One region of the Corticicoccus populi genome, then DNA from elsewhere that is predicted to be linked to it. Evidence: riboswitches for the same ligand, from Rfam matches in the RefSeq annotation. Region 1 holds a riboswitch; each other region holds the start of a gene.
The links. Region 1 has a riboswitch for S-adenosylmethionine ahead of metK (methionine adenosyltransferase). Riboswitches for the same ligand answer to the same signal wherever they lie in the genome.

Region 2: another riboswitch for S-adenosylmethionine. It lies ahead of ACFSX4_RS08950 (glutathione ABC transporter substrate-binding protein); the one in region 1 lies ahead of metK (methionine adenosyltransferase).
Region 3: another riboswitch for S-adenosylmethionine. It lies ahead of ACFSX4_RS09745 (5-methyltetrahydropteroyltriglutamate--homocysteine S-methyltransferase); the one in region 1 lies ahead of metK (methionine adenosyltransferase).
Region 4: another riboswitch for S-adenosylmethionine. It lies ahead of ACFSX4_RS10475 (O-acetylhomoserine aminocarboxypropyltransferase/cysteine synthase family protein); the one in region 1 lies ahead of metK (methionine adenosyltransferase).

What each region holds. Positions count from the first base shown of each region.
Region 1 covers NZ_JBHUOQ010000001.1:93,188-101,157, reverse strand. The annotation lists gene ACFSX4_RS00650 (proline dehydrogenase family protein) at 1-509, shown strand, start outside; gene ACFSX4_RS00645 (hypothetical protein) at 757-1,074, shown strand; gene ACFSX4_RS00640 (FAD/NAD(P)-binding protein) at 1,338-2,756, opposite strand; gene ACFSX4_RS00635 (nuclease-related domain-containing protein) at 2,852-3,766, opposite strand; gene ACFSX4_RS00630 (hypothetical protein) at 3,964-4,131, shown strand; gene metK (methionine adenosyltransferase) at 4,223-5,404, opposite strand; SAM riboswitch class I at 5,494-5,604, opposite strand; gene ACFSX4_RS00620 (hypothetical protein) at 5,809-6,375, opposite strand; gene ACFSX4_RS00615 (hypothetical protein) at 6,372-6,539, opposite strand; gene ACFSX4_RS00610 (TetR/AcrR family transcriptional regulator) at 6,764-7,384, shown strand; gene ACFSX4_RS00605 (ABC transporter ATP-binding protein) at 7,418-7,970, shown strand, end outside.
Region 2 covers NZ_JBHUOQ010000003.1:127,831-135,800, reverse strand. The annotation lists gene ACFSX4_RS08960 (oligopeptide ABC transporter substrate-binding protein) at 1-60, shown strand, start outside; gene ACFSX4_RS08955 (thioredoxin domain-containing protein) at 112-630, opposite strand; gene ACFSX4_RS08950 (glutathione ABC transporter substrate-binding protein) at 709-2,373, opposite strand; SAM riboswitch class I at 2,450-2,546, opposite strand; gene ACFSX4_RS08945 (DUF3427 domain-containing protein) at 2,687-5,575, opposite strand; gene ACFSX4_RS08940 (ornithine cyclodeaminase family protein) at 5,738-6,670, shown strand; gene ACFSX4_RS08935 (chromate transporter) at 6,782-7,315, shown strand; gene ACFSX4_RS08930 (chromate transporter) at 7,329-7,865, shown strand.
Region 3 covers NZ_JBHUOQ010000004.1:20,588-28,557, forward strand. The annotation lists gene ACFSX4_RS09735 (zinc-binding dehydrogenase) at 1-839, opposite strand, end outside; gene ACFSX4_RS09740 (5-methyltetrahydropteroyltriglutamate--homocysteine S-methyltransferase) at 967-2,073, opposite strand; gene ACFSX4_RS09745 (5-methyltetrahydropteroyltriglutamate--homocysteine S-methyltransferase) at 2,104-3,201, opposite strand; SAM riboswitch class I at 3,273-3,376, opposite strand; gene ACFSX4_RS09750 (phosphoribulokinase) at 3,510-4,154, opposite strand; gene ACFSX4_RS09755 (AEC family transporter) at 4,199-5,131, opposite strand; gene ACFSX4_RS09760 (MFS transporter) at 5,343-6,527, shown strand; gene ACFSX4_RS09765 (metallophosphoesterase) at 6,563-7,970, opposite strand, start outside.
Region 4 covers NZ_JBHUOQ010000004.1:142,535-150,504, reverse strand. The annotation lists gene aroF (3-deoxy-7-phosphoheptulonate synthase) at 1-341, shown strand, start outside; gene ACFSX4_RS10485 (chorismate mutase) at 361-651, shown strand; gene ACFSX4_RS10480 (homoserine O-succinyltransferase) at 692-1,612, opposite strand; gene ACFSX4_RS10475 (O-acetylhomoserine aminocarboxypropyltransferase/cysteine synthase family protein) at 1,612-2,889, opposite strand; SAM riboswitch class I at 2,959-3,053, opposite strand; gene ACFSX4_RS10470 (Na+/H+ antiporter family protein) at 3,261-4,571, shown strand; gene ACFSX4_RS10465 (hypothetical protein) at 4,737-4,919, shown strand; gene ACFSX4_RS10460 (NADPH-dependent FMN reductase) at 5,070-5,597, shown strand; gene ACFSX4_RS10455 (N-acetylglucosaminidase) at 5,650-6,462, shown strand; gene fdhD (formate dehydrogenase accessory sulfurtransferase FdhD) at 6,500-7,282, opposite strand; gene ACFSX4_RS10445 (L-lactate MFS transporter) at 7,408-7,970, shown strand, end outside.

The sequences.
Region 1 (7,970 bases):
CCTATCTGTTAAACTCTCCAGATGATATCCTTAAATACAAAGATACCCGTCTTCGTATTGTAAAAGGTGCATATAAAGAGAGCGCAGATGCTGCACATCAGGATAAGGCTGATATTGACAAAGCATATTTGGAGCTAATTAAAAGCCACTTAACTGAGGGTACAGGTTATACATCCATTGCGACACATGACCACCATATCATTGAAGAAATCATTGATTTCATCGAACAAAATGATATTGACCATGACCGCTTCGAGTTCCAGATGCTTTACGGTTTTAGAAAAGACTATCAGAAAAACCTTGTAAAACGCGGGTATAAAATGGTCGTTTATCTTCCGTTTGGCATGGACTGGTACGCATACTTCATGAGACGTCTCGCAGAAAGACCGCAGAATATCAACCTGATTGTAAAATCAGTCACTAAACACCCTGCGTTTAAACCTGCAGCATTCGGTACTGCCGGAATCTTATCACTATTTACTATTGTTAAATTATTTAAAAGAAAATAGATATTAAAGAAACTGACAGCCAGGCTGTCAGTTTTTTGATTTGTTAAATAACCGGTTGAAACTCATTCGGGCACCTTGCCGTTTTTTCGCTATTAATCAACCGGTACTTTCAATTAATCTAAAAAGACAACTTTTTTGGGGTCAAGATATATTGGGCGACTGTCACAGCACTTTGTAATCCAGAATAAACCAGTGTATATTGGAAATATAAAGTTTATGTCCAATTGAGGATTGAGGTGTACTTATAATGGGAGAAGAACAAAATTTAAAAATAAATATTATAGGTATAATAAGCTCACTATTTTTCTTTGTATTCACAGTTTATTTAATGAGAAGAAATGGGAATGCAAGAGACGCCCAAATTTATGTACCTGATTTTATAGGATACGGATTGTGGGTACTGCTATTAATTTGTTTCATTAGTTTCTTGGTTTTCATTTTAATGCCAAAAATAAAGTTTGAAAGATTTTCTTCAATTGTATCAGTAATCACTTTAATCATACTATTGATTTTGGGATTAGTTATAACTATTGGATGGTTCTTCTTTTATCACCAAATTAAATAGTAGAACCTTATTTTAGATTACTCTTACCACTATATTCCAAAAGTATTCGTCATTCATCCTTTATTCTAACAGTAAAACACAAATCATAACCCCATTCAAAGCGAAGAATGGGGTTATGATTTTTATATAGAATGTATCCAAAAACCTAAATAACTAATAAACAAAGATTTCTTTGTACTTGTAAGTGAAACATGCAGCATGCGCGAACATGCCCCTAATATAGACACATTCCAAAAGACGGTGACGTTTAGAAAACAGCTATCCTATTCGTCAAAGCCTTCTTCCCTTTTATAAAAATCTTCTACAAGCATTTTCGAATAATCATTTAAAATATTAACTGACGCCGACAGATAATCAACATTTACACTCAGTGCCCCAAGTGCGTAAAAACGATTCATTGTGCCGTATCTCGGACTGATGACGCGACGTGTCTGATCAACAATAATACCTCCGAAATCAGCACTTTCAACTATATAATTTTCGAGCATATTTTTAAGCAGCGGACTGTCATCTTCCTCTACCTTCCAAAGTGGTCCAGTCGCATTGATTAACACATCTGTTTCTACCTTTTGACCACCTGCCGACACAGTAAACCCGCCGTCATAATCAACATCTTCCATATCATTAAACATTTTTAACATACCGTCTTCAATCCATGAAATGATTTCCTCTGCGGAACTGTCCGGCATCGGCGAATGATTTTCATCAATCAGCGGATGATATTTCTCCATAAACACCTTTTTATCAGATCGTGATAAATAATGGAATCCTTCTGTCATCACCGGATTCGCTTCAATAATTAAGTACTGGAGCTTCCCGACTTCATCTGCATGTTCCAGATCAAAACTCAAATCCTGATGCGCATCTCCCGTCTGTCTGTCGAAGAGTGAAGTGTTAATCTGATGCTCGGATAATTCCTTTTTAAATAAATCAATCATATGTTGAAGCGGTACAAGTCCGCGGTGTAATTCTTTTTTTATATTTTCTGCTGTAAAATACTTGAGCTGGATCTGACATTCCATCCCTCTCACTGAAGGCAGTTCACCGCTTCTTGAGAAAACATACAGCTCTGACGCACCTTCTTCATGAATTAAATGCCTGATACAGTCAATGGCGGTCAAACCGGTACCGACAATACCGATTTTCCCTTTTAACTGATGCAGTTTTTCATTAACGGGGTACGGATTATGAATATACCGCTTCTTCCCCTTCAACTGATACGGGTCATTGTAATCCATCTGTCCCACTGCCAAAAACACTGCATCATAGTATCTTTCTTCAGTCTCTGTCTGGACGAGATACCCATCCTTTTCAATTAAAACATTCGTAACATAGGCGTATACCGGCTGCACATTTTCATGTTTTAACAAATCATTCAGAAAATCTTCTACATATTCACCGAATAAAGCCCTCGGCGGATGTTGAACCGGCCGGCAGCCTTTTTCTGTCATCCACTTTTTAAAATCTTCATCATCATCACTTAATGACATGCCATCAAATGGCACATTGATGAGCAGATGTTCACTGTCTTCTCTAAAAGGCTGTCCGTGTCCCATACTTTCCCTGCTGTCATAAATATCTATTTTATATCGTCTGCCCGGCGTATGGTTCACAAGTCTGTTTAATATAGATACACCTGAAATTCCGCCGCCGACTACAGCAATCCGTTTTGTTCTATCCATCGTTTCCTCCTGTTGTCATGTCAATTTATCATTCATAAATAAAAGCCCTATAATTAGATTATAGGACTTTTATCAGTATATACAAAAATAATTCATCACGGGTTCAGGCTGAGAATCGCATCTGCGATTTCATCCAGATCTTTAACCGTATATTGGAAACGGCCGTGGAATACATATTTCATGAAGAATGCATCCAGCTCTTCAGTGCCGACCAGCACTTTAACACCCTGGTCATCCGAATAATTTGATATAGAGTAGTTGCCGTTATCCTTCGGATTAAAATAGATAATCGGTACAATTTCATACTGCAGTTTTAAAATATTACGCAGTTTTTCTGAAGATACTTTTGTTTCTTCAATCACTTCATTATAATGATTCACAGCTACTTTATCATCTGTGTCTTTATCAAAAATAAGTGTCTGCTCCTGCTTTTTATCTAAGTTCAACAAGTCAAAGAATGATTCTATATAAGGAAGCTCTTCAAAGTTCGTTTCATTAACACCATGAAGAATATGGCCTCTCCAATACTTGGAATCCAGTAAATAAATGCCTGTTCTTGTTAACACAAGATGGTCAATTTTACGTGTATTCGTGTAGTTGCGGCTCGGTATATATACATTTGAAAGAATATGCATATCAGACTCACGGATTTTCTCATCACGTACCAGTCTGTCTTTCAGCTGAATCAGTGCGAGATCCGTTAAATATTCACCTTTATCGACAGTGAACTGCTGAAGGCTGGATAATTTGTTATCGAGCAGCGTAGTATCGTTATAATATTTTTCATTCAGCGTGGAAATTTCTTTTTTATAACCAAGACGCTCTTCTTCATGCTGTGACTCGTAATTTTCAACCAGTTCCTTCTTTTCTTTATCATATGATTCCTGAAGTGTGTTCACTTCTTTACGGTGTTTGAAGAAATAGACTAAGAACCAAATCAAAATAATTAAAAGTACAGCAGCAACAATGATAAATATCGGCTCTGTAAAAATATCTGTATTCATATTCATATTTATTCTCCTTTTCCTCGAATTGCTTAATTTATTATATCAAAAGAACGGATTTGAAACGATTAAAAACAAGTCTCCATCTTAAGTTTATGTTTTATCTTTAACTAAATGGGTATAATTACTCAATCATTTTTAAAATGAGGATCAATACATTCCATTCAATAATATCCTTTTAAAGGATACAAGGAGGCTTTACTGTGAAACTTAAAAAATATTTACTTACAGGCGGATTACTCTCCGTTCTTGTTCTCGGTGCATGCGGCAATGACGATTCAGATGACATGGATGACAGTGATATGGACGACAATGACATGGAAGATCATGAGAATCACGATGATATGGATGATAATGAAGACGAAGATTAACCTGTTGAACTGAAAAAACCGGAGTTCTGCAGTCCCCTGAAGTGAGATTTATTTCTCGTTTCAGGGGGCTGCAAAAAGCATCCGGGTTTTTTTATTTGGAAAGTGAACCGATAAGTGCATCCACCTGATCCACCGCTTCCCATGGAAGATTCAAATCTTCACGTCCAAAATGGCCGTAGCTTGCGGTGTTTTTATAAATCGGTCTTCTTAAATCAAGCATCTCAATGATTCCGTCCGGTGATAAGTTGAACAGCTCACGGATGGCCTCAACGATTTGAGCTTCACTATATTTTGAAGTCCCGAAAGTATCTACTGAAATCGATACAGGCTGTGACACGCCGATGGCATATGCCAGCTGGATTTCACATTTTGATGCGATTTTACTTGCCACAATATTTTTAGCGATATAGCGTGCTGCATATGCTGCAGAACGGTCGACCTTTGTCGGATCCTTACCACTGAATGCACCGCCGCCGTGACGCGCATAACCACCGTAAGTATCTACGATAATTTTACGGCCTGTCAGCCCTGCATCACCCTGTGGTCCGCCGATAACAAAGCGCCCTGTCGGGTTGATGAAGTATTTTGTATCTTCATCAAGCAGTTCCTCAGGGACAACATAACGAATCACATACTCAAGAAGATCATCATAAATCTGTTCCGGTGAAATATCTTCATGATGCTGTGTAGAAATGACAATCGTATCAATTCGTTTCACAACATTATTTTCATCATATTCAACCGTCACCTGTGTTTTACCATCCGGGCGCAGGTAATCAAGCAGCCCTGTTTTTCTTGCTTCCGTTAAACGCTTTGATAATTTATGGGATAAAGAGATTGGAAGCGGCATTAATTCCTCTGTTTCATCACAAGCGAAGCCGAACATTAAGCCCTGGTCGCCGGCACCTGTAGACACATCTTCCGTACTTCTCGTTTCAATCGCATTGTTCACACCTTGTGCAATATCCTGTGACTGTTCATCGATACCTGTTAATACAGACATTGTTTTATAGTCATAACCGTACTTTGCATCAACATAGCCAATATCTTCAACTGTCTTTCTTACGATTTTAGGAATATCCACATACGTTTTTGTACTAATCTCACCCACGATTAATGCGAGACCCGTATTCACTACCGTTTCACAGGCAACTCTTGCATGTGCATCTCCTTCAATAATTTCATCTAAAATTGCATCAGATATTTGATCGGCAATCTTATCTGGATGTCCCTCCGTCACTGACTCGGAAGTAAATAAATTGCGCTCTGCCATAAATAAGCTCCTTTAAAAGTATATTAGCTATCTCCTAACGACAAAAATAAAACCTTTTCTCATCAAAAAGAGAAAAGGCTCCGCTCTTCCCCTTATCGCTCAGAATACTCTGCATCCTTTAGCACCTTTCTTCACAAAAACTAATAAAGAGGTTGCTGGGCTTCATAGGGTATGTTCCCTCCACCGACTCTTGATAAGAGATAACTTATTTAATAATATACTAGATTCACAAAACCAAATCAAGACCAAGCATGTGGTTTTCATGATTCATATTATTTAATCCTAGCAGTTTACTAGATTTTATTTGTATAGTCGCTGTTCTTAAAGTAAAAGTCATTAATTTTCGAGAAAGCTATTTGAATCACTGAATTCTCTGTCGTCCTTTGTTGTTATGACAGGATACCTTAATTTAAATTTCTATCTAGCCTTTTATACCTAAGAAACAGATGATTATTCTTATCAGAAGCTTTATCCAGGATTTTATAATGATTCTCCCCGTAGAAACGATGTAATTCTTCCACATCATCATGTTCAAGTATTACTACTCTTAAAGCTATCGTCTCGAAAATTTGATTACATAAATTCTCTGCTTCATTTAATAAGAGCATCCCTTTGATGTTAACACTTGCATTGGTATTCTTACCGAGTTGAGCAATTAATATTCCTGACAACCCATCACTTTGTTTTGAACCGGTAAGTTTTTTCCTCTCATTTGCAGAGACTTCACTATTAAAAGAAATTGTTTTGTGGGATAACGTAAAATATCCTAATATCTCATTCAACTTCTCCTCGTCTCTCACTAAAAAAGTTCTGGACTGACTCGCAACACAACTGCTATAAGCTTTTTCCAATAAAAAATACTCAACATCTTCATTAAAATCACATTTAAAATTTTCAACTAAAGTGTGAAACTCTTCTTTAGTCAGACCATCCTGTATTAATGCTTCGAGAGATTCTATAATCAGATTCACTTATTATGCTTACCCCTTCTGATTGAATCAATTAACGTTTTTCGTTGTTTTGAAGTTGCCATTTTTACAGATGATTTTTTCACAGCGTACGCTTCACTTTCTGCAATTTGCCTAGCTTCATATTCATTGATCGTAATCTTTCTGGTGATTGTAGATGTAGCCATTGGCGGCATCTCCTTTCCATTTAAATAGTAAATTTATTATATAACATTTTACATTCTAAATAAAGGACGCAGATTGAAGCCATCCTAATAAATGAGACATTCGTATAATAAATTTTTCATATAATCAAGTATTTCCAGCAGTTTTAGAAAATCACTTGACCACACCGGTCACTAGAACTATAATGAAGTTGACCATAGTGGTCAAAGAAGTGAGGATGATTGAAATGTATAAAAATTTTAATAAAGTAGATGATAATAAAAAAACTGAAATTATTAATGTGTCACTAAAAGAATTCAGTGAAAATGGTTATGAATCTGCATCAACCAACGTTATTACAAAAGCAGCCAATATTTCAAAAGGCTCATTGTTCAATTATTTCGGCAGTAAAAAAGGATTGTACATTTTCCTGCTTGATTACAGTATCGAAGTTGTTGAGCAGTTTTACAATCAAATTGACAAGTCAGAGCCTGATTTGTTTAAACGTCTTGAAAATATCGGTGTAGAGAAATTAAAAACTCAAAAACAGTTTCCCTATGCCTTTGATTTTCTGACCAATTCTATAAGTGAAGAATCAGCCGAGGTCAAAAATATAATTAATGACAAAATCAATGATACTTATATCCGCGGTTTAAACAGCCTGTACGATGATATTGATTATTCATTGTTTAAAAAAGAGATTGATGTTCAAAAAGCAATCGAAATTTTAACATGGACGATGTTCGGTTTTGCTGATAAATATATGCCGCAGATAGAATCTTTTGAATCTGTTACTGATTTCGGAGGTGCCCTTTTAAACGATTGGCAGGAATACGCAGAAATATTAAAGTACAGTTTTTATAAATAAAACACTCATATTATTTGAAAGGAAGTCATTATGATGAACGAAATGGTTAAAATTGAAGGCTTACAAAAAAAGTTCGGTAAATTCCAGGCGTTAAGTGATGTCACCTTTTCAGTTTATCCCGGTGAGGTGGTCGGTTTTATCGGTCCCAACGGTTCCGGAAAATCAACAACAATCAGAATTTTACTCGGTATTATAAAAAAGAACGGCGGAGACGCACAAATATTCGGTAAAGATGTGTGGAAAGACAGCCTTGAAATTCATAAGCGGATTTCCTATGTTCCGGGGGATGTTGCCTTATGGGGTAATTTATCCGGCGGTGAGATTATTGACTTATTCATTAAACTTCACGGCAGCGGCAGTAAAGAAAAGCGCGACCGTCTGATTGAACGCTTTGAACTCGATCCAAGAAAAAAAGCAAAAGGCTATTCGAAAGGAAACCGCCAAAAAGTCGGGCTGATTGCATCTCTCTCTGTGAATTCTGATTTATATATTTTCGATGAGCCGACATCAGGACTTGACCCGCTCATGGAATCGATATTTCAAGAGGAAGTGGAACGGTTAAAATCAGAAGGAAAGTCCATTATTC
Region 2 (7,970 bases), on a different contig from region 1:
GAAGAAGATTTTGAAATCTACCGCGTAGGGTTCGAAGAAACGCCGGAACCTGAAGAGTAATAAAAAACAGGCCCGGATGCTTTTAATTAAAGCATCCGGGCCTGTAACTGTTTATATCAATGCTGCATCAATAATTTCCTTAAAACTTCTGACAAGCGCATCTTCTTCATAATTACCATCAAAATCAACTCTTCTGCCGTTCACAAATACTGTAGGAACGACTTTAATATCCCGTTCTTTTGTCTCATTTAAAATCTCAACAGAGCGGGCACCTGCTTCATGCTGTTCATGAAGGCCGAGTTCCCCTGCTGCTTTTTCAAGCGTGTGATGAAAACTCTGCGTCCAGTCTTCCCGGGTGTTTAAGAGTGTTTTAATGTTCTCATAAGCTGCTTCCGGCTCACCCACATCAAGGTATGCATTTGCGACAGTTCCTTTTAACAAGCCGGAACGTGTCTTGTCGAAATGCTTAATCACATGTCTGACTTTCCCGTCGTCAATATATCTCTGAAATAAATCATCGACTGCATTAATATATGCAGTACAGTATGGGCAGCCTAAATTAATATACGATTCAATCTCCACTTCTGCTTCAGACGAACCCAAAACCAAGTGCTTAACTTCTTCTGTCATATTATCATCTCCCATTTCATTACTAACTTCATTATATCTTAACTTCGGTTCAGTCTCATGCCAACTGCTTATCAATTATTATTTGAACACTACATTGTCAAAACGGATACTGCCGATCGCATCAAGTTCAATTCCTTCAACCTGCGTTGTATCCACACCCGCTGCAAAATTCGTATTAATCACCGGAACTGTCGGTGCTTCGTCAATTAATAACTGCTCTACTTCGCTGTATGCATCAAGACGTTCATTATCATCTGTTGATTCACGTCCGGCATCAAGCAGTGCATCGACTTCAGGATTAGAGTAGAATGAGCGGTTCCCTCCTGCACCCATATAATCTGTATGGAATAATGCATAAAGTGAATTATCTGCATCCCCCGTCACCGTTGTCCAGCCGAGCAGGAACATGTCATGATTTCCGTTACCGAGTGTTTCTAAAAATGCGCCGTATTCAAATTGCTCAATTGAAACATTAATGCCGATTTGCTGCAGACTTTCCTGAATATAGACAGCCATATCAATTCTCTGCTGGTCTTCATTAACCCATAATGTTGTAGAGAACCCGTCAGCAACATCTGTCTCACTTAAAAGTTCACGGGCACGGTCTACATCATATTCCAGACCCGCCACACTTTCATCATATCCCCAGATCACTTCAGGCACTGAGTTTTCAGCAACTTTACCCATATCATCATACACACCGCTGACAATTGCTTCTTTATCAATCGCATGAGCAACAGCCTGACGCACTTTCACATCATCAAACGGTGTTTTTTCAGTATTAAAGCCTAAATATTCAATACGTGTAGACTCTGTCTCAAGCAGTTCAGCACCCTCAGTGCCTTCAATCGTTACCGCTGTGCTCGAATCCACATCCTTCACGACCTGTGCACCACCGGCCTGAAGTTCTGCGATTCTTGAGCCGGATTCAGGAATCACTCTGAATGTCACTGTATCAAATTCTCTGTCCCCGCCTTGGAAGTCTTCAAACTTTGACCCAACCACTTCATCACCGCTCGTACGGGATTCGAGTACAAGATGATTCGTACCGTCGGCATTGTCACCAAGTACCGTACCGGTATATTCTGAAATCTGCTCCGACACCTCTTCATACTCTTCACCGCCGGATTCACGCAGTTCATAATATTCATCCGCAGTTAAATCCACACCCGCTTCATCTAAAGCATACTGGTAATCTTCATCAATGATTTCCTTGCTGATAATCGCACCTGTGTTGTGGGACAGGTGGTTTGGAAGCGGCGCGAATGGATATTCTGTCGTGATGTTCACTTCATTATCCAAAACTTCAATATCCTCAATCATTTCAAACAAAAATGCAGACTGGGAAGCAACCGCAGGATCTGTTACCCTTTCAAGCGTTGCCTTTACATCCTCACCTGTAAATGCAGAACCATTGTGGAATGTTGTACCTTCACGAAGTTTGAAATTCCATACCGTGTCCTCTACCTGCGTCCATTCTTCAGCAAGCCCCGGTACAAGTTCCCCGTCAATATCCTGGGCAACCAGTTTTTCATATATATTTTCCCTCACCTGTGCAGACACTGAATCATTACTGCCGTGGGGATCAAGAGAAACAATATCCGAAGACACTGCAATCACTAAATCATTCCCTGCATCCCCGTCCTCTTCTGTCACTTCATCAACATTGGAATCGCTGGTACACGCTGACAATACGAAGACAACAAGGAGCATTATGTAACTTACAAACCATTTCCTTTTCATCATTCAAACCTCCATTTAATTTATTGCATAATAAAAGCCCCTTCTTAAATTTTAAGAAGAGACCAATCTATAACCCCTCTTATCTTTAAGCAAAACGCTCTGGAATTGGCACAGTACAAACGTCTGCTGCCGAGGCTTCAAAGGGCCAGTCCCTCCACCTCTCTGGATAAGATGCAATATTAAGTTTATGAGTTATATGATAAGACCTGACTCATTGTAAGTCAATGAGAATTTTACACTTTATCGTATTTAAATACTTACGCAACAGCCCTCCATAAAAATGTTATTCCATGAAAAGCATACTTATTCATTTTCAAACCTCAACATGTCCTTCCTCAAAAAAACGATATAAGTTTTGCTCCAATGGATGAGTCATCATTAGATTCATTTTCACTACATTATGTTTTTTCTCGGTTCCATTCATCTTAGTTTGTTCAACTGATTCTTCATCTATTTTTGCATTACCTAAATAATAAAATCCTTTACCCTCATCATCATCTCTTTTTACAAAAATATATATTGGTAGATCATGTTCTTTATGTGCCATTAATATATTCTTTATTTCTGGGGATTCCTTTGTTCGATTACTTCTCGTAAACCATTGGAGTATGTGTGTATCCAAAAATTTATCTTCATAGCTAATCGAGGCCTCTATTTCATCACTTTTATGATATGTAATGAAAATAGGCAGTGTGCCATGCTTTTGCTTATAACCATACATCGTACTTGTTTCATCATTATCCCAATTCAATAGACGACATACATCTTTTCGTCCATATTTTTCATTTAAAGTTAACGGGTACTTTTGGTCATATTCATAAGAATTGATTTCAGCCACCTCTAAAATATCTTGTACTTGTGAGGCATACTTAACACCTTCTAGTGAATCCCGAAATTCGTCTGAGAGTGATATTATATTATTTTCAATATTAATGAGTGGAATACCATATTTCTTCTGATTTTGTTCAGTATAAAAATCAAGTGTCAGCATTCTAAGTATAGAATTTAAAGTTTGGTCGTTCATATGATAACCATCTTCACGCATTCTACGTTGAAAATCACCTTTATTCACAGGTTCTTTCAGTAAATTTTGAATGAGCTTTACTTCTGTTATCCTTTTTCCATCAACAATCTCTTTAGAAAGAAAAGTTAAAATTTTATGTTGTGTAGTCGTTAAAATTTCAGTCGGTTCTTTAATTTTTTCTAGAAATTCTACATAGTGGTTAAATTTATTTAGTATCACTAAAGGATTGATTGCATCAGCATCTTGACTTAAGTCTACTAATGAAGGAATGTGACCAAGCTTATTTTTAACGTAATAATATATCTTTTTCAAGTTAGCTATAGAGTCCACTTTCGCTACTGATATCGCTTTGTATATTTTCTCTTTTGCCACTTTTTCAAAGTTGATTGTTGATACACCACTGATCATATTACGACCAATCATATCTTTCCTCATCTTATCTTTGTTAAAAGATTTATCTCCCGTCAGAGCCACTGGAATCAAATAATTGTTCTTATAATTACCAATAAAATCAATAACCGTCAAAAACTCTTTACCCTCATGCTTACGTAATCCTCGGCCCAGTTGTTGAACGAATATAATACTGGACTCTGTTTGACGTAACATCACCACTTGATTGACTGAAGGAATATCGACACCTTCATTAAATATATCGACTGTTATCAGGTAATCCAATCGATTCCCTTCTAGATCTTTAACCGCATTTTGGCGTTCTTCCTGCGAATGCATTCCTGTTAAAGATTTGGTTTTATATCCAAGTTTATTCAATGAATTTTCTATTACGCTTGCTTCTTTTCTATTTGAAACAAACATAAGTCCTCTCACCTTATCACCTGCATGAGAGTAGTATCCTAGTTTTTCTGAAATGTGTTCTATCCGTTCATCAAGTACCAGTGACTCAAATGGGCTATCGTCACTAATTACCTCACCATTATATTCATAATCAGTCACTCCAAAATAATGAAACGGAGATAATATTTCTGCTTCTAATGCTTTTTGAAGTCTAATTTCATAAGCAATGTTGTAATCAAATAATCCAAATATATCTGCATCATCCGTACGTTCTGGTGTGGCTGTCATACCCAGCAAAAATTCTGGCTCAAAATAATTTAAAATTGAAAAGTAAGAATTTGCCCCACTTCTATGTGCTTCATCAATAATAATATAGTCAAAATGTTTAGCATCAAATGCCTTTAAATGTGCTTCTTTAGATAAAGTCTGAATCGTTGCAAATAAATATTTTGCCTCTCTGTTTTTTCTGGAACCACTATAAATACCGTAATCTTCAATCGGACCACCTAACAACCCACGGTAATCTTCCATTGATTTAGCTAAAATCTGTTCTCTATGTGCAATAAAAAGCACTCTCTGCGGTTTAAACTGTTTCACATCGAATGCAGATAAAAATGTTTTTCCTGTACCAGTTGCAGAGATAATTAAACCCTTGTCTGCCCCTGTTGCCCTTAAGTGTTTCAAAGACTCAAGAGCCTCCACCTGCATCAAATTCGGTTTAACTTCCTTAACATTTGAATCATCATAACGATATGGACTCCTTGCTTCAAGCAATTGAAGTACTTTGTCATCATGATTTAATTCATTATAAATACTTTCATAATTCCTAATCCAATCCTCAGTTAAAACAACTGCCTCGTCCCAAAGCTCATTAAACTGGCCTTTGAAATTTCTAATTACCTCCCCATTATCTAGTGAAGTGAGCTTTAAATTATATTCATAATTTTTCTTTAATGCCGTATCGGTTAAATTTGAGCTACCGATAAACATTGTTGAATATTTACTGTTATCAAAGATATATCCTTTTCCATGAAACCCATTTTTATCAGTGATTTTTACATCTATGTTTGGAATTTTTAATAATTCTTTAAACACTTTTGGCTTATTAAAATTCAAATATGTAGAGGTGATAATCTGTCCCCGTACACCTCGTTTATTAAGTTCATATAAGGATGTTTTAAGTGATGCTAATCCGCCTTCTGTAATAAACGCAACCGAAATCATGAAGGATTCACATGATTCTAACGCGTCTAACATTGGTGATAGAACATTCTCTTCTGGGTTATTAATGATTAACTCAGGCGGATAATGCGAAGTCTTATTCGTATTTCTATCAATAAACCCTCGTTCATATGCATTTAATAAATTATCTCTGACATTCTCCACACTTTTCCTCCTCAACTTAGAACACAAAACTTCTAAACTAGTATTGGTTTGAATTATACCGATTAACTCGCATCACTTCAAAGACTAGTTTCCAGTTAATTGACACTTTTCACTATTAACCCTATGATAAAATTAAAGCGCTTTTAAAGAAAGGACACGTTTATGATTACTCTTACAGATAAAGAAATTGAAGAGAGATACAAGATTCATCACGCGATTAAAGATATTAAATCAATTCTGAACGACTATCGAAATGATCAGATTGTTGAATCTATCCGAACTGTGTTGCCCGCAGGAGATGACAGCTCAATGCTCTATATGCCGTGCATCAGCTTATCTCAAAAAGTGAGTATTATTAAAACCGTCAGTATTTTCCCGAATAATAAAGACCTTCCTACAACTCAGGGCAGTATATTGCTTACGGACTTATCAGATGGTAAACACAAAGTAACAATGGAAGCTTCATATTTAACCCGGCTCCGTACCGGGGCAATGACTGCGATAGCCACTGATAAGCTCGCAAGACAGGATTCAAAAACTCTCGGCGTCATCGGTACCGGAAACATGGCTTTTGAGCAGGTCCTCGGCGTTATTGAAGTCCGTGACATCAAAGAAATTATTTTATTTAACAGAACTGCTGAAAAAGCAGAAAAATTTAAAAAGGACTTAGAAGAATTCGGCATAGAGATAGAAATAACTGTTGCAGCTTCAGTAGATCAGTTAACCACTGGTTCCGATATTATCAATTGTGCCACACAGTCTGTATCACCTGTATTTAACGGGGAACACTTGACAGCAGGCACCCACATTAACGGTGTCGGTTCATTTAAACCGTCTATGAAAGAAATGGATCATACAACAATTAAGAGTGCAGATCAGATTTATGTTGATGATTTGTCGAGTATTAAAGAAGAAGCCGGCGAACTGATTGATGCGGTTGAAAATGATGTCATTCAGTGGAGTGATATTAAAGGACAGCTGTCAGATTTTTATGACGGAGAATTCCTAAGAGAATCAGATAAAGAAATTACACTTTATAAATGTGTCGGCGCAGGCTATTTTGACCTCGCTGTTGCGAACGGTGTATATAAATAATTGATACTACGGTATATCTATCGATATGCCGTTTTTTAATTTTGTTCACTAAATCGACAAATTTAACACTGAATACTGATATAATAAGTATTAATAAGGTGGGTGGTTTATATGAAAAACATTAAAAACAGTCTGCTTATATTCTGGATTTTTTTTAAAGTCTCCCCTTCTACTTTTGGCGGCGGATACGTCATGATTCCAAAAATACATGAGGAAATTGTTAAAAAACATCAATTGATCAGCGAAGACGAAATTAAAGATATCCTGTCTTTGTCACAGTCAATACCCGGCGCTATTGCTATTAATACGGCACTTTTTGTCGGACAGAGAGTGAACGGCATAGTCGGTGCACTGGCTGCGGTCTCAGGCATCAATATTCCTACATTTACTATTGTTTTAGTACTTGGTTATTTTTACAGTGTTTCAAGTGATAATCCAGTCGTCTCATCTGCCATTCATGCTGTGACGATTTCAATCGTTGCAATGATTCTTTATGCTGCATTCATTTTATTCAAACATTCACGAATTGATATCTACTTTATCGCCATTTTAATATGCGGCATTATACTGCTGTTTTTTGTGCACCCGATTTACGTGTTGTTAACCGGTGCATTCATCGGCCTGGCTCGATCACTCTTTAGATAAGGAGGTAAATCAAATGGTCTATATTAATTTATTCATCACCTTTTTCATCATTGGACTTGTTTCTTTCGGCGGCGGCTATGCGATTCTGCCTCTTGTCGAAGAAGAAGTAATCAGCCATGGATGGATGACTACTGCTGAATTATCCAATGTCATTGCCCTTGCCAGTATGACGCCGGGCTCAATTGCCATCAACAGTTCTACGTTAGTCGGTTTTAATGTTGCCGGGGTTCTGGGTGCATTTATATCTACAACAGCTATGGTAATGCCTTCCTTAATTATTGTGGTGATTGTATCCAACCTGATCAGTAAAATATACAACCACCGAATTACTATCGGCTTTTTCCAAGGGCTGAGACCAGTAATTATTGCTTTAATTGTATATGCTGCAATCCGTTTTGGAATTACAAACGGCGTATTCCTTATTGAATTCAGCTATGAATCTTTAATCACACTGTTTATATTTATTCTCTCCGGAGTTTTGCTGTTCACACGGCTGAACCCGATGTATATTATTTTAATATCAGGTGTCCTTGGTATTATTTTATTTTAACGTATTGGATAAGCCCTGTTTATCAAGGATAACCGAATAATCCGCCATAAAATATTAAGCATGCTGTCATCAGGGGAACTCAATATCCAGAGGGACAATAAATTA
Region 3 (7,970 bases), on a different contig from region 1:
CTTGCCATAGTTGTGCCAAGTAAATTGAACTGACCATAGAAAAAGCTGCGCAGGTTAAAGTCTATCGTATCCCCTGTTGAAGATCCGAATGCTGTCAAAGTACCGCCTGTTTTAAGTACACCCAGCGCCTTGTTAAATGTTGCAGCTCCGACACTTTCAATAATTAAATCAATTTGTTCATCTTTCAGGCTTTCTTTCCAGTCTTCGTCATTGCCGACTGCAAAGTCTGCACCGAGACTCAGGGCCTTCTGCCGTTTATCTTCTGAACGAGACGAAATAATCACTCTCGCTCCGGCACTTTTTGCCATCTGAATCAAAAATATTCCCGTACCGCCTGTCGCTCCCGGAATAAATACAGTCTCTCCGGACTTAAGATTACCGCGTGTAAACAGTGCACGGTATGCAGTCATTGCCGCTAATGCAAACGTCCCTGCTTCCTCCCATGATAAATGTGATGGTTTCGGCAGTACATTCTCAGCCGGCACTGTCACATATTCACCGAAAGTTCCATGGTACGGGAATCCCATAATTTCAAAACCAGCCGGCGGTGCCGCACTGTTCTTCTCCCAGCCAAGTGCAGGATTAATAATCACTTCTTCACCCGGCTGTACACCTGTTACATTTTCCCCGACATCATCAATAATTCCTGCACCGTCAGAACCCAGTATAAAGTAAGGATCTTTCTCATCATGCCTGTTAGGCACAAGTAAATCTCTATGATTTAATCCGGCTGTTTTTAATTTCACGCGTATTTCACCTTTACTGACCTCAGGCTTTTCCACTGAACCGTACTGCACACCTGCCAAACCTTTTTCACCTTCATGAAACACTGCCTTCATAATGATATATCTCCTTTAAACTCAAGTATTTTTGTATAACTCGAACGTATATCTATTCCTCTAATCATAGAATTTAAAACCTTATCCTAAAAAAACCAGCCCGGTCACTGCCGGCCTGGTTCGTTCATTATAAAAGTTCATTTGAAAGTTCGATAATATATTTTAATTTATTCCACTGATCCGCTTCTGTCAGCTCGTTACCGTGATGCGTTGAGGAAAAACCACACTGCGGACTGAAACAGATCTGTTCTTTCGGAAGAATTTCCAATGCCTCTTTCAGACGTGCTTTAATCTCTTCTTTATCTTCAAGTTCACCATGCTTTGATGTAAATACACCAAGGACGACTTTCGGCGCATGACCTTCTGTCGGTATTTCTCTTAATGGTTCAAAGTCGCCTGAACGGTCATCATCATACTCAAGGAAAAATCCGTCCACTTTTTCTTTCGCAAACAATACCGGGGCAATGTGTGCATAACTGCCTTCATATCTCCATCTGGAACGGTAATTCCCGCGGCATAAGTGTGTTGTGACCACCATATCATCCGGCTTATCTTCAAGCGCGCCGTTAACCACTTTTAATGCGAGCTCAATCAATGCCTGTCTGTCGAGGTCAGTATCTAAAAATGAAATATCCTCACTGTTTAATGATGCGATATATACATCATCAAGCTGCAGGTAGCGGCAGCCGGCATCATAAAATGCCTGAACCGCATCTTTATAAGTCTGAATAACATCTTCTGCATACTCAAATATATCAGGGTAAATTTCTTTATTTCTAATACCGGACATAAAGAACTGGTTCGGACTTGGAATCGTCTGTTTCGCAACCGCACGGTCGCCGACAATATCCCTGAAAAGAATGAAATCTTTTACATGCGGATGATCCGGGTTAAATTTAAGTTTCCCCGTATTCTTTACATGGTAAGCTTCCGTCTTCATTCCTTTAAAGGAATAGCCTTCCTCAGGAATATAGCCTTCCGCACCACCGATGTGCTCCATGAAATCAATGTGCCAGAAACGGCGTCTGAACTCACCGTCTGTCACTGCCCGGAGACCGATTTCAATCTGTTTGTCTACAACCTTTTGAATCTCTTTCGTCTCAATATCGTATAATTCTTCGTCTGAGAGATTCCCTTCGGCATTATCTTTACGCGCCTGATGGATACGTTCCGGACGCAGTAAACTGCCGACATGATCCGCTTTAAATGGTCCTGTAAATACTGTATTCGTCAAAATAGTCCCTCTTTCAATCTATGTTTATTTTTATAAAAGCGTTTCTGATAACTCAACGATGTATCTTAATTTATTCCACTGTGCTTCTTCAGTTAAAATATTCCCGTGGTGAGTAGATGCGAACCCGCACTGCGGACTTAAAGAAATCTGCTCTTTCGGAATAAATTCCGCTGCTTCTTCAATACGCGCTTTAATTTCTTCTTTGTCTTCCAGTTCACCATGCTTTGATGTGAACAGTCCGAGCACGACCTGTGGGCCGCCGTCAGGAATTTCTTTCAGCGGTTTAAAATCACCTGAACGATCATCATCATACTCGAGGAAGAAGCCGTCCACTTTCTCTTTCGCAAACAATACCGGGGCAATTTTCGCATAACTGCCTTCAAATGCCCATTTTGAACGATAGTTCCCGCGGCATAAATGCGTCGTAATCACTAAATCATCCGGCTTTACTTCAAGCACACCGTTAATGACGCGCAGTGCCAGTTCAATTAACTCATCAACACTGTAATCTGTGTCGTTAAACGGAATTTCATCCGCATTCAACCCTGCGATATATACATCGTCAAACTGTAAATACCTGCAGCCGGCATCATAAAATGCAGTAACTGCATCCTGATATGCTTTAACAATGTCGTCGGCATAATCCTCAACATCCGGATAAATATCATAGTTTCTGATCCCAGCGTTAAACAGCTGGTTCGGACTCGGAATCGTCTGTTTCGCAACAGCCCGTCCACCGACAATTTCATTAAAAAGTTTAAAGTCACGGACGTGTGGGTGATTTTTATCAAAACCGATTTTCCCTATATTTCTGACGTTGTATCGCTCTGTTTCTTCACCGACGAATAAATAACCCTGATCCGGCACATATCCTTCAATACCTGTAATGTGCTCTAAAAAGTCAGTATGCCAGAAGCGGCGTCTGAATTCACCGTCAGTCACTGCTTTTAAGCCGACTTCAATCTGCTTATCAACAATCTTCTTAATCTCTTCCGTCTCAATTTCATATAATTCATCCGCCGAAATTTTTCCTTCCGACTTATCCTTACGTGCCTGATGAATCCGTTCCGGCCGTAAAAGACTGCCGACATGATCCGCCTTAAATGGTCCATTCACTCCTGCTGCCATTGAAACCCCACCTTTTTGATTTAATAAATAAACCCCTCCTATCTCAAAGATAGAAAGGGCTTATTTCAACCGTCTCATCTTTAAGCTCATATAAGCTCCATGGAATTAGCACAGTACCTAATGGTCCGCTGCTGAGGTATCGACAGGCCAGTCCCTCCACCTCTCTGGATAAGAATCAGATTTATTTGATTAGTGAGAATGTTAAACTATATCTAATTTTCTGTCAATAAGTAAAGTATCAAAATGCTTCAGCCGGTCCTCTTGTTTATACTCTGAATGATCTATCCGGATGAATCAATGGCGGCATATTAGAAACATGTCCGTTCAATTTTGAATTGGTCGTTGGAATGATTGACTAGTATATCAAAATGCACGCTTTCAGGGTGCATGAATAATTCATATTGTATTCTTCTCTCTTCGTGGGACTGATATAATGCCTCTGTTTTACGGCCGCGGTCGTTAATATCTCTGTCGAGCCTTCTGTTCAATTCCGTCTCTCCATCAGTATAAATATAAACCGAGCAGTCAAAAAGTGCCGGATCAAGAAAAGCAATTGACATTCCTTCCACAACAGTGACGCTGTATCCCGCAGACATTACTTCTTCAGGCATCCACTCTTTATGAATAGTCAGTACATCACGACCGCCTTTAATACTTTTCAAATCACGTTCCAGTCCAGATAATTCATGGGCGGAAGGCATACATGCCGTCGGTTTAAAACGATGGATTTGACCATTATATTCATATACCGCTTCCAGATGTTTTCTATACGTGCCGTGAATAATATACGGGTCTGTATTCAAATAATTGTATGTCCCCGGTTCCAAAGCACTGCATAATCTTTCAGCAAACATTGTCTTACCTGCTGCACCGTGCCCGGATATACCGATAATCAGATGCTTTTCCTTTGAAACTTCTATGAATCGAATCATATTTTCTACCAATTTTTTCATTAATATTTCCTCCTGTTCAGCTGAATATCTCGTTGTTATCATAGTTAAAATAAATTCATCGCCAGATAAATCACAACTGTCACTGTAATACTGCTGAGAAGTGTTGAATACAGTACAGTCTGTGCATGAAGTTCCGGCTCTACATCATATTCCAGGGCAAGGGTCGCAGTATTTCTAGATGTTGGGAATGCACTTGCGATTAACAGAGACTGTGCAATCACACCATCTATTCCTAAGAGATAGATTAATCCCAGTGCCACCGCCGGGCTCAAAATGAGTCTGCCGACTAATGCCCATCCGATGACTTTGTGGAATGTTTTCACTTCAATACTTTCAAGCTGCATTCCGAGCAGTATTAATGCCAGTGCTGCAAAGCCGCCGGCAAGCTGTTCAATCGGCACCAGTGCGAAGTTTGGAATAGGTATATCCACTATTTTGAAGAGAGCCGCAATCCATAATGCATGAATAATCGGCAGTTTCAAAAGATCTCTTAAGATATCAATGATAGATTTGGATACAGAAATCAAATTGTAGAGACCGTATGTATAAGTTAGTAGATTCTGAATCACCAGCACAATAATTTGGACCGATACACCAAGCGGGTGTGCACTGAAAACAAGCTGACTGACCGGCAGCCCGTAATTGCCGGAGTTCATTAAAGAAATACTGTTTTTCAACACTGTCTGTTCATCTCTTTTTAAATTTAGTATTTTGGAAAACACATTGCCGGTAATAATCAGTATTGACACAAACAGCGCCATATATATGACGAGTTCAGTCAGAAGTGACAAATTTATCTCGGCCGAATATATATTAATGAACACTGCCGCAGGCATGAAGCAGTATGTTACAAGATTCGCAATCGGCTGAAGTCTGAAATGAAATTTCTTCTGAAGCAGTGTACCAATTCCGATCAGAATGAGAATCGGTACAATAATATCAACAAAAAGCAGGCTGATATAATTCAATATACTCATCTCTTTTCTATATTATAAGTACTTCTTATTTTATCATGAGATAGTAATAAGAAAAACTACACTTATATAAATTCACTTCTTTTTATATGACTCTTGAAAATAATGAAAACATTTTCTATAAAAAACTTCCTGAATCCCCCTAGACACCACACTATAAATGTAATAATATATCACTCATGTTTTAAGACAGATATATAAAGGAGGATTTATCATGGTTAATGTTTCACGCAGAGTTGTTCTTGCCGTTTTTATGATTGGTACATTCGCAATCGGGATGACCGAATATGTAGTTACCGGACTGTTGACCCAGTTTGCACAGGATTTAGATGTACAGGTTGCAACGACAGGGTTACTGCTGAGTGTATATGCCATCAGTGTGACGGTATTCGGTCCGGCAGTCCGGCTGCTGACACTGCGTTTCTCACCTAAACTGCTGTTACTCATATTGACCGCTGTCTTTATCGGCAGTAATGTTGTCGCTGCTCTTGCTCCGAATTTCGAGACACTGCTCTTGTCCCGGCTGCTGTCTGCAACGATGCATGCACCGTTTTTCGGTCTGACTATGAGCCTGGCCATGGCAATCTCTCCACCGCATAAAAAAACAAGCAGTATCGCAGCCATTAACGGCGGTCTGACGATTGCGATTATGCTTGGTGTTCCGTTCGGTTCATTTATCGGTGCAACACTCGACTGGCGTATTGTCTTCTGGATGATTGCTGCACTTGGTGTAATTACTTTAATCGGACTGTTCTTTGTTACACCGAACTATCGTCCAAAAGAGATTCCTAAAGTCAGAAATGAATTATCGGTATTTAAAAACAAGAATGTGTTAATGGTTATTTTCATCATCGTCTTCGGTTTTTCCGGTGTCTTTACCGCCTACACATTCATGGAGCCGATGCTCCGTGATATTACAGGCTTTGGTGCTCTTGGTATCACCATCAGCATGTTCTTATTCGGTGTCGGTGCTGTAAGCGGAAACTTTCTGTCCGGTGCCGTACAGCCGAACATGTTAACAAGACGTCTGATTATGACCATGGCTGCACTTGGTGTGATACTGCTCTTATTCACGGTGATGCTTGGTACACCTGTATTTGCGTACCTCGCAAGCTTTTTATTCGGTGCAGGCACTTTCGGTACTACTCCGTTACTGAATGCAAAAATCATTTTTGCCGCTGTCGAGGCGCCTGCACTTGCGGGTACACTCGCTGCGTCAGTATTCAACCTTGCCAACTCAATCGGTGCCACACTCGGCAGTGTACTCCTCGGGTCCGGCCTCGGTTACACAGGTATTACACTCGTTGCTGCCGGAATGATTTTATTCGGCGGGCTGTCCATGGTAATCGGCAGCAGATTTGAGGATAAAAGCTTATTCGAATCACCGCAGCAATCCTAAAAAGAATCCGTCACTTAATTGTGACGGATCTTTTTTTATTCTTCATCTTTTGAAATACCGAACTGGTCGACAAGCTCGACTTCTCTCTCTTCACCTTCTAACAGTTCACCTTCCACCTGATACATGCTGACTGTCATTTCGCCGCCCTCTACTTCATATACGGCAAAATTTTGAGTGTCTGAATCGCGGTTGTTAGAATGAGATTCCTCAAAATCATCTGTTTCCTGCGGCTGGCCGCCGAAGCCGAAAAGGCCGTTATAATAATCAATATCTCCCTGTGTCATCCACTCAAGCTCCGGTCTGACCTTATGCACGTGATCCACACCTTTAGAGTAGATATCATCATATTCCTTTGTACCCCCGGTATTTGGCAGCACGTAAACTGTGCCGTCAGGGTTCTTCATGTATTCGACACCGTTGTCCCCTTCAAATGTTTCCACATCTTCCACTACAGCATTCGAGAAGTTCTCCTCCGTCGATACATGCTTCAACGAATGCGTTCTTGAAATGACATGATCATGTCCCTGCAGTGCCATATCAATATCCAGTTCATCGATTAATGCTGTTAATTCCTCTCTGACTTTCTGCACATCTTCATCAACTAATGAATGATAGGATTTCGAATAAAGCGGCTTATGATAATTCAAAACAATCCACTCTGCACCGTTTTCCCGCGCCTTCTTCACATCTTCAGTAATCCAGTTCATCTGTTCCTCTCCGATTGCCTTACCTTCCGGATTATCTTCAGATTCTTTATTGTCATTTGTGTTCAGTGTAATAAAATGCACCCCGTTATAATCGAAGGAATAATATGAACCACCGTCCACTTTATCATTGGTCACCGGCACATTGACATGCTGGTTGAATATTTCAGGAAGCCTTTCCTCATAACTTCCGAGAGCATATTCATCATGATTCCCGGGCACCACTGCCATTGGTGCACTCATGAACGATTCACGTGACTGCTCAAATAAATCCACCCATTCATCTTCCACTTCCGCCACTTCCACAACATCTCCAGTATGGAGGACAAAGTCTGTATCCTCTGCTGTTTCCAGGGCGTTCTTTAAAGTATCCGCTCCGAATGCCGCTTCATTCCTCAGGTTTTCATTCCAATAGGCATTTTGTGTATCTGTATAATGTACAAATTTAAAAGCGTCACCCTTTTCACCAGACGTTTTAAATTCCCCGGTTTCACTCTGCTCTCCTGATTCACTGCCGACTTTGTAGTAATATGTAGTATCCGGCTTAAGTTCTGCCGCCTGTGCTTTGTATGAGTATTCCGTCACATCCGTTAAATCCATCTGACCGACTGCACTGCCGTACATCCACTCATCGCCTGCTGCCTGACTGTCTGTGTAATACCCGTTAATCAGAGGCTGACCGTCCTTCTCCACCGTCTCTCCCTCATCATCTTTTTCTACATCCGCAAAAATAAAGTGC
Region 4 (7,970 bases), on a different contig from region 1:
TCTTCTGTGAGCGCGGTATCCGTACATTTGAAACAGCTACAAGAAATACATTGGATATTCAGGCTGTTCCGGTGATTCAAAAAGAGTCACATCTTCCAATTGTTGTGGATCCAAGTCATGCGGCAGGTGTCAGATACTTAATTCCGTCTATGGCTAAATCAGCAGTTACAGCAGGTGCAAACGGTCTGCAGATCGAAGTGCATCAGGACCCTGAAAATGCATGGAGTGACGGCCAGCAGTGCTTAACGCCGGCAGAATTTAAAGATTTGATGCAGCATATCAACCTGCTTGTTGAAATGGAAAATAAAACAATAGAGCAGGCACCTATTATCCAACACTAGAAGAAAGGGGGAATCCCATTTGAATACTCATAAATCACTCCGGAAGGAAATCGACCGTATCGATGAAGAGCTTGTGAAATTATTTGAAGAAAGAATGAACATATCAGTAGAAGTGGCAAACTATAAAATAGCAAATAATATTCCGGTGTTTGATGAAATGCGTGAAAAAGAAGTGATTGAAAAAAATGTTGCACGTATTTCGGATAGTAAACTTAAAGAGTACGGTGAACAGTTCTTCAATCATCTCATGGGACTCTCCCGTCATAGGCAGCAGGAACTAATCAATGAAGAAAGACTTTCCAAAGATTAATATATAAAATAAAGCCCTCTGCATATGCAGAGGGCTTTATTTATCTGTTCTCGAGATCTGTTAAGTCATAGTAGGTATTCTGATAAGCTTCATTCAGCCAGTTGTTAAACAGCAGGTGACCGTGGCTTTTCCAGGAAAATGTCGGTGCGTAACCAGGGTCATTACCCGGGAAATAATTATAAGGCACCTGAATATCAAGACCGCGTTTCACATCACGGACATATTCACTTTTAAGCGTGTCCCGTTCATATTCCAAATGACCGAATATGAATAAGTCTCTGTCGTCCCCCGTTGTCAAAATATCAGGACCGTGTTCTGGATGTGAAGTAAGTACTGTTAAATCTTCATTGAATTTGATGTCACTCATATCCATTTTGCTGTTCCTGGACTGAGGAACGTGGTAGACATCATCAAATCCTCTTAAAAATGGATGTTCAGGTGCTTCATTACGGTAGTTGAAGATGCCGAAAAGCTTCTGCTCAAGCGGCTCTTTTTTCATCCCGTGATAATAGTGCAGGGCAGCCTGTGCCCCCCAGCATATAAAGAATCGTCTGAAGACGTGGTTCTCAGACCATGCAAAAATTTCTTCAAGTTCTTTAATATAATCCACATCATTGAATTCCAGGTGTTCCACAGGCGCACCGGTGACAATCATCCCGTCAAAATACTGATCGGAAATTTCATCAATAGTATTATAGTATTTTTGAAGATGACTGGTGGGTGTGTTTCTGCTTCTGTGTGTTTTTGTATACATAAACTCCACATCAATCTGAAGCGGTGTATTACCCAGCAGCCGCAGTAAATGAAGTTCTGTTTCCTCTTTTTTCGGCATTAAGTTCAAGATTAATATTCTAATCGGCCGGATATCCTGTGTAATGGCACGTGATGCTTCAATTGTATAAACATTTTCTTTCTGCAGGTTCTTTTTAACCGGCAGTCCTTCAATTATTTTAATAGGCATTAGATCGCATCCAATCCTTTACTGAGATCTTCAATAATATCGTCAATATGTTCGAGACCGATAGAAACACGAATCATTTCAGGTTTAATACCGCCTGCTGCCTGTTCTTCTTCGGTCATCTGCGAATGTGTTGTAGAAGCGGGATGGACTACAAGTGATTTCGCATCACCGACATTCGCAAGGAGCGAGAACAGTTCCATGGACTCAATGAAGCGGATGCCCGCGTCATAGCCGCCTTTGACGCCGAAAGTGAAAATGGATCCGGCACCTTCAGGCAGATATTTTTCTTTGAGTTCATGATAAGGGCTTGAAGTGAGACCGGCATAATCCACCCATTCGACTTTTTCGTGGCCTTTGAGGAATTCAGCTGCCTTCACCGCATTTTCAACATGGCGCTCCATGCGTAATGACAATGTTTCAATTCCCTGTGTAAGGAGAAAGGCATTGAATGGAGACAGTGCGGCTCCAGTGTCACGCAGTAATGTCGTTCTGATTTTAAAGGCGAATTCTGCAGGATGGAAAGTGTCTGCGAAAACAAGACCGTGGTAGGAATGATCCGGCTCGCTGAAGCCCGGGAACTTTCCGTTTTTCCAATTAAAGTTACCCCCGTCTACAATCACACCGCCGATGGATGTTCCATGTCCGCCGAGAAACTTCGTAGCAGAATGAACAACAACATTGGCACCGTGCTCAATCGGACGGCATAAATAAGGTGTTGCGAATGTATTGTCTACAATCAGCGGAACTTCGTTTGTACCTGCAATCTCTGCCAGAGTCTCAAGATCCTCGACATTACCTTCCGGGTTGCCGATAGTCTCAACAAATATCGCTTTTGTATTGCTCTGGACTGCATTCTTTACATCGTCCGGGTTTTTAGTGCTGACAAGTGAAACATCAATCCCGAATTTACTTAAAGTATGAGTGAACAAAGTATGTGTCCCCCCGTAAAGGCTCGTAGTCGCGATGATATGGTCTCCGCTGTTTGCGACTGCCTGTATTGCATAAGTAATTGCAGCCATGCCGGATGCGACACCGAGACCTGCTGTACCGCCTTCAAGTTCTGCAACGCGTGTTTCGAGGGCTGCAGTCGTTGGATTGGTGATACGTGTGTAGATGTTGCCCGCTTCCTTCAGAGCAAACAGGTTGGCTGCATGCTCAGTGCTGTCAAAATTATAGGAAGTCGTCTGGTAAATCGGTAGTGCACGTGAGTTCGTTGCCGGGTCAACCTCCTGTCCGGCATGAAGCTGCTTCGTTTCAAATCTGTAGTTCTCAGTCATGAACATTCCTCCTTATTTTTTATTTATATAATAAAACAGCCTCCCTGTGGAAACAGGCAGGCTATTGTTCGCTCATCTATCAGGATAACCTGCTGGAATTAGCACCTTACTTAAAAGGTTGCCGGGCGTCACGGGGCCAGTCCCTCAGCCACTCTGGATAAGTGTATATTGAATTGTAGATTATGTTACACAGTCCGTTTGTTTTTGTCAAATAAATTTAAAAATTTAGTTTTTTATTCTTTCAATAATAACGCGGGAGGTATTTAAGGCGTTACAGTCTAATGTACAGATTAATGTTTAAAGAAGTATTGACAATGACGCATCTACTGATTACGATTGCTATCAGTATATAAGATGAAGAGGTGTTGATTATGAATGCAGTGTTAGTGGCTGTAATTGTGATGATTGTATTAAGCTTATGCCGTTTAAATGTCGTACTGGCATTATTTGCAGGTGCACTGACAGGTGGTTTGATTGCCGGTATGGGTTTTCTCGATACAATTACTGTGTTTACGTCAAACATTGTCGGCGGTGCGGAAATTGCATTAAGCTATGCCTTGCTGGGAGGTTTTGCGGCACTGATTGCCTACAGTGGCATTACAGACTTTGTCGTCGATAAAATATTGAAAGTATTCAAAAAAGACAGCACCAAGAGTGCAAGAATTACAGCTAAAATAAGTGTCATTGCGGCACTGCTTATTATTTCGATGCTGAGTCAGAATTTAATTCCGGTACATATTGCATTTATTCCTATTTTAATACCGCCGCTGTTAAGTTTGTTTAACGAACTGCAGATGGACCGCCGTCTCATTGCAGTTATTCTGACTTTCGGTCTGACATTTACATATGTCATTCTGCCGTACGGGTATGGGCAGATATTTCAAAATACGATAGTCACGAGTTTTGAAAATGCGGGAGTGTCTATTGCACTGGCCGATGTGACAGCTAATATGTGGATCCCATCCCTCGGATTTATAGTTGGATTGATTCTTGCAGTTATTTTTTACAGTAAACCGAGACAGTACAGGACGAAACGAATTACTCTTGCAAAGCCAAAAGAGGTGAATATTAAAATAGCGATGATAGCTGTTATTGCCATCATTGCAACATTTACTGTTCAGCTTCTTACTGAATCAATGATTTTTGGTGCAATCGCAGGGATATTAGTCTTTTTCTTTTCATTTCAGTTTAAGTGGTCAAAACTTGATGATGAATTGATCAAAGGTATTCAGCTCATGGCATATATTGGTATGGTAATGCTTGCGGCGAATGGTTTTGCAGGCGTTATTACAGAATCCGGCCATGTTGAACCGCTGGTAACGAACGTAGCCGGTTTTTTAGGGGACAATAAAGCACTAATAGCGATGTCAATGTTGGTAGTTGGTCTGCTGGTCACTCTCGGAATCGGGTCTTCATTCGCTACAATACCGATTATCGGAGCAATTTTTATCCCGCTTGGTATTGAACTTGGACTGTCACTTCCTGCAGTGATTGCTTTGATTGGAACGGCAGGTGCACTCGGAGATGCTGGCTCCCCGGCGTCTGACTCGACACTCGGGCCGACTGCAGGACTGAATGTAGATAACCAGCACGATCATATTTGGGATACATGCGTACCGACATTTATCTTTTTAAATATTCCGGTGGTTATTACAGGGTTTATTGCTGCGATGATTTTATAGATTACAAGAGGAAAGATGAATCGCCACGGCATTTTTATTGTGAATACTAATTTGGCTATTCGTGTAATGGTAATTATTAGAAATTCTCTTTTGTATGAGCTTGCTATTTTACACTACTGTGATATACTTAAAGATGCTCAATCAACTTAAAGAAGGTGAAGCTATATGGATACAGAATTGAACCTTACGCTTCTCACTGAACGTTTAACTGCATACCAAATCAGCCGTGCAGTTGATATAGACGAGCAGATGGCTCAAAAAATTATTGAGCAAGAAGTGAGTATTGATGAATTAGAACCACAAATTATTTACCAGTTAAAAGAATTGAATGATAAGTTACTGAACTAAGATTAGACTGGAAACTCAGTCTTTTTTTATTTACATATTTTTAAAGACAGTGAGGGATTAAGTTAAATTCCGACTTTAGCCCTATGCATAAATATCGTATAAGTGATAATATTATGGAACATTGTAAATAAGTAAAAGGAGTATTTTTAAATGAATCTTTTGATTATTGAGGGTAGTCCCTTTCCGGTATCAAAAACTGAAGTGATTGCAGAAGAGATTAAATCCCAGATTGAACAGCCGGAGCACAAGGTTGATATTGTAAAATTGTCTGAATGGGATATCCCTATTCTAGGCAGTGGAAAGACAGAAGATGTTGAGAAACTAAAACGTCTGGCGGAAGAAGCGGATGCTTTCATTATTGGGACCCCGAATTACCATACTTCCTTTTCAGGAGCCCTGAAAAATGTTTTGGATCATTTATCCACGGACGAATTTGAGATGAAGCCTGTCGGTCTCTTCTGTGTGAGCGGCGGAATGAGAAATACAGATCCTTTAACACAGTTAAGACTTGTTATGAGGGGGCTTCACGGACTGACGATACCGACTCAAATCAGTGCAGCAGATGCAGATTTTGAAAAAGATGAGTCGGGACACCCTTATTTATATAATCAGGGAGTTAAGCAGAGAATCAGTGTTATGATAGACTCTTTAACTGAATTAGTGTATAAAGTGAAGTAAGCATCATTTGATGCTTATTTTTTTTGAGAAAAAGTAAAGGGCTAATAAATTTATGGATAACAGAGTAAAAGATAACTGGCTGTTGATTGCAGTATGTCTGATTATGATTGTATTTGTAATCACATTTATATTTTCTGAAGTGGCGGTGGAAGATGTGGGAAATGTTGAAAATAGATATGATTATACGTTTCAGGAGGCGCTTGAGCGTCAGTTAACCAATGGGACAACAGATTTGAGGTTTCAGGACGGATATTTAAACCGTGCATCAGAATCCGACATTCGTCAGGCGATGAGTATTGATGAACGTCATATTTTTGAGTTTCTGCATTTGAATGAAAAAGTAAATCTGACAGAAGATGAAGTTAATCAGCTGCTTCAAGGAAGAGGTATTCTTGAAGGGCAGGGTGCGGCGTTCCTCGACGCACAGGAGAGGTATGACATCAATTTGATTTATTTAATCAGCCATGCACAGGTGGAGACGGGGAATGGTTCGTCAGAGCTCGCAGAAGGTATTTCCCCTGATGGGTCCGGCGAAACGTATTATAATTTCTTCGGTATCGGTGCGTTTGACTCACAGGCTGTTGAAGCGGGCAGCAGCCACGCTGTAGAACAGAATTGGGATTCACCTGAATCTGCAATTTCCGGTGGTGCGGAATTTATCAGTGAGTCTTATGTGAATAACAGTCAAAGAACGCTGTATGAGATTCGCTGGAATCCCAATAATCCCGGTGTTCATCAGTATGCAACAGATATCGCATGGTCTGAAAGTATCGCCGGAATAATGGAGAGATACTATCATGATGCCAATCTTGAAACACCCGAGATTGAAAGGGTATATTACCAGGGTGCAGACTCTGGTGAATAAATCCCGGTGCCGGTGAAAAGTTTATCAAAAATGATCTTCATCCCTTAATTCTAAAGGGATGGGTGTACACATTAAAGGAACTGCCGCGGATGAAGCCGACCGCAGTAATGTTTAAATCATGTGCGAGCTTTATCGCAAGATCTGTCGGAGCAGATTTGCTGAGAATGATACCGACGCCAATTTTTGCAGCCTTAGTCAAAACTTCCGAAGATATGCGTCCTGAAAATACGAGGATTTTATCACGTACTGTAATATTTTCTGAAATGCAGTGACCGTATAATTTATCGAGGGCGTTATGCCGGCCGATATCTCCTCTATGGACAAGTGTTTTTTCCGGTGATGCAATACTTGCGTTATGGATACCGCCGGTTTCCTTGAATATCGTGCTTGTTTCCTGCATTTCTTTCATTAAGGCGATGCATTGTTCCGGTGATAACGTTTGTTTTGTCATCGATACTTTAGCGGTATCAGCATCACTCTGGAAATAGAACTGCCTGCTTTTACCGCAGCAGGAACCTAAAATTCTTTTTGTATACTGGAAGTGATCCGGCTGGATGTCTCTGTGAAGTTTAACGTGGCAGAAACCGCCGCTGTCATCTAAATTTACAGAAAGAATTTCTTTTTTTGATGTAATAACGCCTTCTGATGCAAGGAAACCTGTCACCAGATTTTCTAAATACTCGGGAGAACATACGAGGGTGGCAAATTCAATATCATTAATATAAACGGTCAGCGGAAACTCCTCCGCAACTGTGTCCGTTACTTTTTTCAATTCACTGTTCTGGTATTTTATAATTTCTATTTCAGTCGTAATCCCCATGGTTGATTCACCTCTTAAAAATGATTTTATTATCTATTATTGTAAATTATTTGAATAGTTAATATAATAGGCATAGTTGTATTTTTGAAAGCGTTTCATTTAATGATAACTTAGGGGGCAGATTAATGGAAGTAAATAAGAATCGCTGGCTGATTGCCTGTTCAGGTGTCGGCATACATATTTCTATCGGATCAGTTTATGCATGGAGTGTATTTACCGGACCGCTTCAGGAAGAGCTTGGCTGGTCTTTATCAGATGTGTCATTGACATTCAGTCTCGCAATTTTATTTCTCGGCTTATCAGCAGCATTTATGGGGCATTTTGTAGAAAAATATGGTCCGAGAGCATCAGGGATTATATCGACGACATTCTTTGCTGCAGGGATGGTGACTGCGGGATATGCTGTTCAGATTGAAAGCCTGTGGCTTTTGTATTTAGGGTACGGTGTTCTCGGCGGGATTGGTCTTGGAATCGGGTATATCACACCTGTGTCGACACTTGTGAAATGGTTCCCGGACCGCCGTGGCATGGCGACAGGTCTTGCGATTATGGGCTTTGGTTTTGCTGCGATGATTGCAAGTCCTGCGATGGAGTATTTAATGACGACTTACAGTATTCCGGCAACGTTCTACATTTTAGCAGCGGTTTACTTTGTTGTCATGATAGTATCAAGTCTTTATCTTGAAAA